One region of the Peptoniphilus sp. DNF00840 genome, then DNA from elsewhere that is predicted to be linked to it. Evidence: riboswitches for the same ligand, from Rfam matches in the RefSeq annotation. Region 1 holds a riboswitch; the other holds the start of a gene.
What was found. A riboswitch is a leader RNA that binds a small molecule or an ion and turns the genes downstream of it on or off. The one in region 1 is predicted to bind FMN.
Positions count from the first base shown of each region.

Region 2: it holds a riboswitch for FMN, as region 1 does, so the genes downstream of both, HMPREF1864_RS06540 (ECF transporter S component) here and ribD (bifunctional diaminohydroxyphosphoribosylaminopyrimidine deaminase/5-amino-6-(5-phosphoribosylamino)uracil reductase RibD) in region 1, are expected to answer to the same signal.

Region 1 is NZ_KQ960218.1:48,703-53,217, reverse strand. It holds gene HMPREF1864_RS05535 (bifunctional 3,4-dihydroxy-2-butanone-4-phosphate synthase/GTP cyclohydrolase II) at 1-534, opposite strand, end outside; gene ribE (riboflavin synthase) at 550-1,194, opposite strand; gene ribD (bifunctional diaminohydroxyphosphoribosylaminopyrimidine deaminase/5-amino-6-(5-phosphoribosylamino)uracil reductase RibD) at 1,187-2,302, opposite strand; FMN riboswitch at 2,351-2,463, opposite strand; gene HMPREF1864_RS05520 (guanylate kinase) at 2,519-3,055, opposite strand; gene pyrB (aspartate carbamoyltransferase) at 3,170-4,081, shown strand; gene HMPREF1864_RS05510 (aspartate carbamoyltransferase regulatory subunit) at 4,078-4,509, shown strand; gene HMPREF1864_RS05505 (dihydroorotate dehydrogenase electron transfer subunit) at 4,511-4,515, shown strand, end outside.
Region 2 is NZ_KQ960238.1:19,146-23,660, forward strand. It holds gene HMPREF1864_RS06525 (helix-turn-helix domain-containing protein) at 1-265, shown strand, start outside; gene HMPREF1864_RS06530 (KilA-N domain-containing protein) at 357-1,187, opposite strand; gene HMPREF1864_RS06535 (pyridoxal-phosphate-dependent aminotransferase family protein) at 1,220-2,344, opposite strand; gene HMPREF1864_RS06540 (ECF transporter S component) at 2,481-3,086, opposite strand; FMN riboswitch at 3,139-3,251, opposite strand; gene HMPREF1864_RS06545 (L,D-transpeptidase family protein) at 3,366-4,515, opposite strand, start outside.

The DNA of each region.
Region 1 (4,515 bases):
AAAGAGGTCTTCGCCACGCATCATGTGGCCATCGTCTTGCATGATTTCACAGCAAAGTCCAACTTCCTTAAGTCCAGCAATTTTAAGAAGGTCAACAGTTGCTTCAGTGTGGCCACGTCTTACAAAGATTCCATCTTTTTTTGCAACAAGGGGGAACATGTGACCAGGTCTTCTAAAGTCCTCTGGCTTTGCATCATCTTCTACAAGCTTGTTGGCAGTTAAAGCTCTTTCCCAAGCTGAAATCCCCGTAGTTGTGTCTACGTGGTCAACTGAAACTGTGAAGGCAGTTTCGTGGTTGTCTGTGTTGTCTGCAACCATTTGATTTAATTTTAATTTTTCTGCGTATGTCCTAGACATTGGCATACAGATTAGACCCTTTGCAAGGGAAGCCATGGTGTTTAGACTTTCACCAGTGGCGAACTCTGCTGCCTGAATCATATCACCTTCGTTTTCTCTATCTGGTTCGTCAGTTACTATAATGATTTCGCCCTTTTTAAGAGCTTCAACAACTTCTTCAATAGAATTAACTTTCATTTTATCTCCTCTCAATTAAAATCCATTTTCTAGTAAAAATGATTCAGTAATTTTGCTTTCACTTTTTGCATTTACAAAATTGTAGACATAGCGGCCAATGATGTCGGTCTCAATATTAATCATATCTCCCACTTTTTTATTTATAAGATTGGTGTTCCTAATAGTTGTCGGAATAATTGAAACTTCAAAATATTTTTCTCCAACCTTTGAGACAGTAAGACTTATTCCATCAAGGGCAATGGACCCCTTGGGGGTAATGTACTTAAAATTATCGGAGTCAAACTTTATCCTGTAGACAATTTCATTTCCGTGGTTGAGGATAGAAATTATTTCTCCAATTCCATCAACGTGACCTTGTACTATGTGACCGTCAAGTCTCTTTGAAGGGCTTAGGGCTCTTTCAAGATTTAGCCTTTCGCCTCTTTTTAAATTTTTAAAAGTTGTGGACTTTATAGTTTCCACCATTACATCAGCCTTGTAAAAGTCATCGCCTAATTCTGTTACTGTAAGGCAAACGCCATTAGTTGCAATAGAGTCACCCACATTTGTTCCCTCCAAAACTTTTTTGCAGGAAACTCTCAAGCTGTAGAGGTCGCGTTCTCTTTTAATATCAGATAGGCTGCCAATTTCTTCTATAATTCCTGTGAAAATTTTAATCACACCTTCCAGTGACAAGTATGTCATCAAATAATTTTTCGCACTTCATATCCTTTATCCTAATTGCATTTTTGAGCTCATCAATTTCAAGGTCGCCTATGGCAGGTATCCCCTTGGACCCAAGTAAGATTGGGGCAATGAAGAAGTAAAATTTATCAACTAAGTTATTTTTTAGCATTTCAGCATTTAAGGTCCTTCCACCTTCAAGTATGATGGAGGAGATGTCGTAGTCCTTTAATTTTTCCATAAGGTCTTTGAGGTCAACCCTCTTGTCCTTGTTCTTACAAATTATGACTTCAACATTTTTCATTGCCTTTAATTTTTCTAGCTTATCCTTGTCGCAGTTTTCTGTTGTTGCTATTATTGCGATCGAATCTAAGTCATCGCTTAGGACTTTTGCATCAAGGGGGATCTTCAAGCTTGAATCTGTGATGATCCTTATGGGATTGTTTTTATATTTGCCGTGACGGGTGTTAAGGCTTGGGTCATCTGCAAGGACTGTTCCTATTCCCACCATTATTGCATCAAGTTGTCCCCTTAGTTCATGACCCTGAGCTCGTGAAAATTCTGATGTAATCCACTTGGACTCGCCAGACTCTGTTGCAATTTTTCCGTCAAGAGATATGCCAGCCTTTAGGACCACAAAGGGTCTCTTGTTTTTTAAGTAAGCGAAGAAGCTTTCATTTAGGTTTAAACATTCTTCTTCGCAAAGACCTTCTGTAACAGAGATACCTGCATCTTCCAAAATTTTTATTCCCCTGCCAGAAACTTTTTCAAAGGGGTCAGATGTTCCTATGACAACTCTTCTTATTCCTTCCTTTACAATTTTCTCAGCACAGGGAGGAGTCTTGCCATAGTGGGAGCAGGGCTCGAGATTGACATAGAGGGTTGCGCCTCTTATGTCTTCGCCACGAGATTTTGCATCTAAGATGGCATTTACTTCTGCATGGTTTTCGCCAAATTTTAGGTGGGCGCCTTGACCAATTATCTTGTCATCTTTTACAATTACGCAGCCAACAAGGGGGTTGGTCTTTGTCTTGCCAGTTCCCTCTCTTGCAATTTCAAGGGCACGTTCCATGTAAAAGATATCGTTAAAATCTTCTAAATACATTAAATCACCTATAAAAAAAGAGCCCATGCAGGGCTCAAAAAATTTAAAATTTATCTTCTTTCATCCAGACTATACTGTCGGTATTGGAATTGCACCAATTCAGCTTTCGCTCGCGGACTTTTACCGCCGGTGAGGAATTGCACCTCGCCCTGAAGAGTTTTATTAACTTATGAATTTATAATAACACTAGAAATTAAATTGTCAAGAAAAAGCAAATCATTTTCCCTCTTTGATCTTTTTTATTAAGGTGATGACATCCTCAAAGACAGAGTCTATGTCCCTGTCGGCATCAATGATATAGTCAGCGTAGGGGTCAAGGTCTTCTAAGACATCAAGTCTCTTTTCTATATCATTTGCACTGTCGTGCCTCTTTATCATCCTATCCCTCAAAGTATCCCTTGAGCACTTTAGGTAAATTGATTTTGCATTTTCAAATTCTTTTTTAATAGCTATGACGCCTTCCTTGTCAACAACAATAACGCAGTCCTTGTGCTTGTTGTTATTCTTTTCAAGGTCTTCCTTTAAGGTTGAGTAGTAGTTGCCAACGTAGCAAGTTGTCCCAATAAATAAATTCTCCTTGTCCATCTTCTTAAAAAGCTCTGAGTCGATGAAGTTATAATCCATGCCATCCACTTCAGAGATTCTTGGTTTTCTTGTAGTGTAAGTAATAATTTTTTCGATTCCGTGTGAGGTCAAGGCATTCCTTATAGTAGACTTGCCTGAACCAGAGTGTCCTAGTATTAAATAAATCATAATTGCTCCTTAAAATTTAATTTATTAAAGTATAACATATTTTTTCTATTATGCTTTACAATTTTAAAAATTTGAAGTAATATGGAAAAGATAAAATATTAGATGGAGGTTAGGATGAAACATTTAATTGAGCCACTAGATTTTACAACTGAAGAGTACGAAGAAATTTTTAGACTAGTTGATAACATTATCGCAAATCCAGATGATTATTCTCACGTTTGCGACAATAAGTTATTGGCTAGTCTTTTTTTTGAGCCTTCCACTAGGACTAGACTATCCTTTGAGACAGCTATGCTAAGATTGGGAGGACGAGTAATTGGATTTTCTGACGCAGGTGTAAGCTCATCATCAAAGGGAGAGACCCTACTTGATACCATTAGGGTTATAGAAAATTATGCGGACATTTGTGCTATGCGTCACCCCAAAGAAGGGGCAGCCCTTATGGCATCAAAGGTCGTTAAGACAATGCCGATTATAAATGCAGGAGACGGGGGACACTTTCACCCAACTCAAACTCTTGCAGACTTAATAACAATAAGGCACTACAAAAAATCCTTTGACAATTTAACTATAGGACTTTGTGGTGACTTAAAATTTGGAAGGACAATTCACTCTCTTGTAAGAGCCCTTAATCGCTATGAAAATGTAAAATTTATTTTTATTTCGCCAGAGGAGCTCAAGATGCCAGATCCCTTTAAGAACTTTATAGACGAGGAAAACTACATTGAGACTAGGGACCTTGTAAGCGTGATTGATGACTTAGACGTCCTCTATATGTCAAGGGTTCAAAAGGAAAGATTTGTTTCCTCTGATGAGTATGAAAGGTTAAAGGACTACTACATCTTAAATGAAGAAAAATTAAAAAATGCTAAGGAAGATATGATAATCCTTCATCCTCTACCAAGAGTAAATGAGATTGCACCAGAAGTGGATAAAGACCCTCGTGCAGTTTACTTTGAGCAAACAAAATTTGGAATGTACGGCAGGATGGCTTTGATTATGAAACTTTTGGAGGCTACAAAATGATAAATGTTTCAAAAATAAAAAAGGGAATTGTACTCGACCACATAGAAGCAGGCAGGGCTCACGTTCTCTATAAGGCACTTGAACTTGATAAGGTCACAGATACAGTTGTACTTATGCAAAATATTTTTTCAACTTCAATGGGAAAGAAGGACCTAATAAAGATAGAAACAGATTACAACTTGGACTTCACAGTCCTAGGACTAATTGCTCCTCACACAACAGTAAACTTCATTGAAGATGGGGAGAGGGTGAAAAAAATTCGCATGGAAATGCCAGAGCTTGTTGAAGGTGTATTGACTTGCAAGAACCCAAGATGCATAGCAAACTCTGAAAGAGAAGTGCCAGGTCACAAGTTCTTCCTCTACAACAGGGACAAGAAGGAGTACAAGTGCGAATATTGCGACACAGTAACCACATACGGAGAATGATATGGC
Region 2 (4,515 bases), on a different contig from region 1:
CAATGATTACAAAAAGGAAATTTTAAAAAATGATGAAATTAAGTCTGAATATGATGCACTTGCTCCGGAATACGACATTATAGAAGCCATGATTATAGCTCGTAATAATCTTAATCTAACACAAAAGGACTTGTCCGAAAAAACTGGGATTAATCAAGCAGACATCAGTAGAATTGAAAATGGTACAAGAAATCCAAGTCTAAAAATGTTAAAAAAACTAGCAAGTGGACTTGGAATGCAATTGAAACTTGAATTTAAAGGTTAATTTTTATTTTAAATTTTTATATTATATCAAAAAAGCTACGCTTTTGTTTTCATTTGCGAAAACAGCGTAGCTTTTTTTATTTACTAAAAATCTACTCTTCTATTTCTAGCTTATTTAAGTTCTCCAATGATATTAATTGGTTTATCGCTAATTTTCTCAATTCAATCATTCTATCTTTTTGTTCCATTCCCTGTTCGATTAGTATGGCGTTGTATGATTCCATGTTAGCAAGAACTAGCAATTCATTTAAGCTTGCATAATCTCTCATATTTCCTTTTAGCTTAGGGTTTTCTTCCCTCCACTGTTTTGCTCTCTTGCCAAATAAGGCAACATTTAAGATATCAGCTTCACTTGCATACTTATAATACAATTGTTCTTCTGTTAGGTCTTTTAATAGATGTTCTTTTATTGCGTCTGTATGGATTTTGTAGTTGATTTTTGATATTTCTCTATGCAGATTCCAAGTTAAAGATAGTTTTGAATTTTCATCTTCTTTTAGTCTTTTATAGTCTTGAATAATATATAACTTAAATTCTGGGGAAATCCAAGATGCAAACTCCATTGCTATATCATAATGAGCATAAGTTCCACCACCTCGCCCTGATTTGGATATAATTCCAATTGCATTTGTAGAGCTTATCCATCTTTGTGGAGATAAAGTAAAAGCATTTAAACCAGCTTCTTTTTTAAAGGAGTCGAATTCGACCCCTTTAAAATTTGGGTTATGAATTGTTTCCCATAAGCCTAGAAATTCTATAGTATCTCTTACTCTCATCCAGTTTTTTACCACATCTTTTGGCTCATTTTTGTTTTTATACCTTGCTATATCTGTAAGACTTATATAATCATTTTTAAAATCTTCAGTATAAACTTGGATTGATATTCCTTTTGCAGAAATGTTATCTTTTTTTATTTTTGACATTTTCTATCTCCTATATAGAAAAAATAAAAATTCTATTTTTGCATTAATTTTTGAAACTCTTCTTTTAAAGACACCTTTGTCTCGATCCCTAGTTCCCCAAAGACCTCATCTAACTTTTCATAGAGTTCTAAGAAATTTTCATAGGATATGTTGTTGCCCATGTGTCCTATTCTAAATACTTTTTCGAAGATGTCTCCTGCTCCTTTGGAGATTAGGATTCCTTTTTTTCTCAAGGCTCCGATGATGTCTTCTGCTATGAAGCCTTCTGGCACTATGACTGCTGTTAGGGTGTTGGACCTGGAGTCTTTTGCGTAGAGTTCGAAGCCTGCTCTTTCAAATATTTCTCTTGTGACTTCTGCGTATTTTTTGTGTAGGGCTAGGGAGTCTTTTTCAAATAATAAGTCTAGGGCTAAGTCTAGGGCGTAGGTTAGGTTTTCGTTCATTGTGTAGGGGAAGGCGAAGCCGTCGGAGTAGGCGTAGTAGTTTTCGAAGTTCATATAATATGATGGTACTGGTTTTTTCCTTTCTCTTATTGCCTTCTTGGCTCTCTCTGATATGGTCACTAGGGTTAGGCCTGTTGGTGCTGAGATACATTTTTGGCTTCCTCCTAGGGCGATGTCTACTTTGTAGTTGTCGAAGTCAAATTCTTCTCCCCCCATGCCTGATACTGTGTCGACTACTGTTAGGATTCCGTAGGAGTTTAGGAGCTTGCAGATGGTCTTGACGTCGTTGGTGATGCCTGATGGTGTTTCGCAGTGGACCATGGTTGCTACTTTGAAGTTGTGATTTTTTTCTAGGAAGTTTTTAAGTTTTTCTATGTCGAATCCTCTTCTGAAATCGTCCTCGTATATGTAGGGCTCTCCTCCGTAGTATTTTACAAAGTCGGCAAAGCCTGCTCCAAAGACTCCGTTGTTAAGGACTAGGACTTTGTCGCCTTCTTCTACTAAGTTTATGATGGCGCCTTCTAGTCCTATCATTCCTTCGCCTAGCATGATGAAGGATGTTGCTTCTGTCTTTAGGAGTTTGGAAATTTTCTTTTCTACTTGTCTGTGTTTCTTTTCGTATTCTGGATCTATGTCTGGGTTAGTTAGGGACTTGCCCATTACTTCCATTACTCTTGGGTCGATTGATGTTGGACCTGCGCATAGTATTTTCATTTTTTACCTCTCTTTGTGATTTTGTGATTTTGTAATTTTAAAATTTTTCTTTGCGACTTTTATTATATCAAATAAAAAAGCAAGCTGCCCTAGGACAACTTGCTTTTGTTTTATTTTATCTTTGATCTTTTCTTTTTTAGTTTTTAAAGAGTGGTGAGACTCTTTTGTAGACTAACATCATCACTGCTGATGTTGTGAAGCCTTTTATTAGGTTAAAGGGTAGGACTGAGTAGATCATCATTGTGAATAGGCCTGTGATCTTTGGTGTGATTGCTGTTCCCATTCCTATGATTGCATCCATTGGCATTACTTTGCCGTATAGTGGGAATACTACGAAGTAGTTGGAGATCATTGCGAGTGTTGTCATGGCAAGGACTCCTAGTGTCATTGATACTATTGCTCCCTTGTATGTCTTGTGTCTTCTATAGAAGTAGGCTGACACGAAGGCAAAGGTTGATGAAATGATGAAGTTGGATAGTTCGCCAACTCCTGCTGTCATTGTGCCCTTAAAGATTATGTGCATTATGTTTTTTAGGGCTGCTATTATGATGCCATAGGCTGGTCCCATTGTGAAGGCCCCCATAAGGACTGGTAGGTCTGAGATGTCTAGCTTCATAAAGGGTGGTGCTACAAAGGTAAGTGGTAGTTGAAAATACATTAGTATAAAACCAATTACTGATAGCATTCCAATTTTCGTCATGTCTTTTGTTCTTATCATAGAACTTGAATTTACTTTATTCATTTTTCCTCCTGTTGGGGCATAAAAAAACCCCGAACCTTCGGGGCATGAAAGTTTAAATCATTCTCTCATCCAGACTTTACTGTCGGTATTGGAATTGCACCAATTCGGCTTGCGCTCGCGGACTTTACCGCCGGTTGGGATTTGCACCCTTCCCTGAAGATTTAAAATATTATTTATTTGATGTTTTTATTATATCACTTGTTAAATTTTTTTCAAGCTTTATGTGGAGTTAATTTATATTATTTTATCAATTTGTTTTTGTAATTAATTTTATTGTCCTTAGTTAGTTTGTGCTTGTTGAGTTTGTGCTTGTGGTTGACCAACTATTACTTGTCCGCCAGCATTATTTACCCTTTGGGTTGCTGAGTTGTAAACTATAACCGGCATACCCGTAAAGGTTTGTGGATATAGGTTTTTCATTACTGGGACTGGAATGTTTATGCAACCATGAGAGCCACCTGACTTATAAATATTTCCTCCAAAGGTTGATCTCCATGATGCATCGTGAAGGCCCACTCCCGACCAGTTTATTGGTGCCCAGTAGGAAACTTTTGAACGGTAGGTTTCTCCTGTTAGGTACCTATCTCTTTCACGGGACCAAATCCTGTCGGTGCCTGTTGGTGTTCCGTTACCCTTGGTTGGGTTTCCTGTTACAACATTGGTTTCAAGTTGTAAGACTCCGTCTTTGTAGTACCAAAGTTTTTGCCTTGCAAGGTCTACTTCGATGTAGGTCTTGCCAACATCGTCAAGCTTTCTTGATACTGCGTCTTGTCTGTAGGATGGTTTAATTGTAACTGGTTCATCTTTCGCAAGGGCTTCTTTTATTTTTTCTCTTGTAGCCTTCCTATCTGTTAGCCAACCATAGATGCCTCCGTCAACTTTCATTAGGCCAAGTCCTGTTGAGTTAAAAATCCTGCTTGTCCTGTAGGTGTCATACTTGGCTGCAAGTCTTTCCACAAAGTGTCTTAGTTTGTCCTCGTCAAGGGCAAGGGTCCCGTCATTGGACTTGGAATACATGGCAATTATCCCTTGACCTGTCACCTCTTCCTTCCTATCGTCAAAGTCAAAAATTATTTTTTTCTTGTAGATGTCTTTATAGGATGCAAGTTGATTTTTTAGATATTCTGAGTCCTTAGTTACCTTTGGCTCTTGGTAGAGATTTTCATCTGCAAGGTTAAGTTTTTCCTTCTTATCTCCAAAGTAACCTAAGATGGTATTTCTAAATTCGTCCATCTTTATGAAGTTGCCGTGAACTTCATCTTGGATTTTAAATTCTCCATTTTTGAAGATGACTTTTGCATCTTCTGAGTGGTCCTTTTGACCCAAGACTGGCTTAAGTTTATTTATTTTTTTGTCTAGGGCTTCTCCATCGTAGGTAAGGTCAGTGTCTACTTGGTAGTGTTTTGGCACAAGAGATGCTACTGGCCAA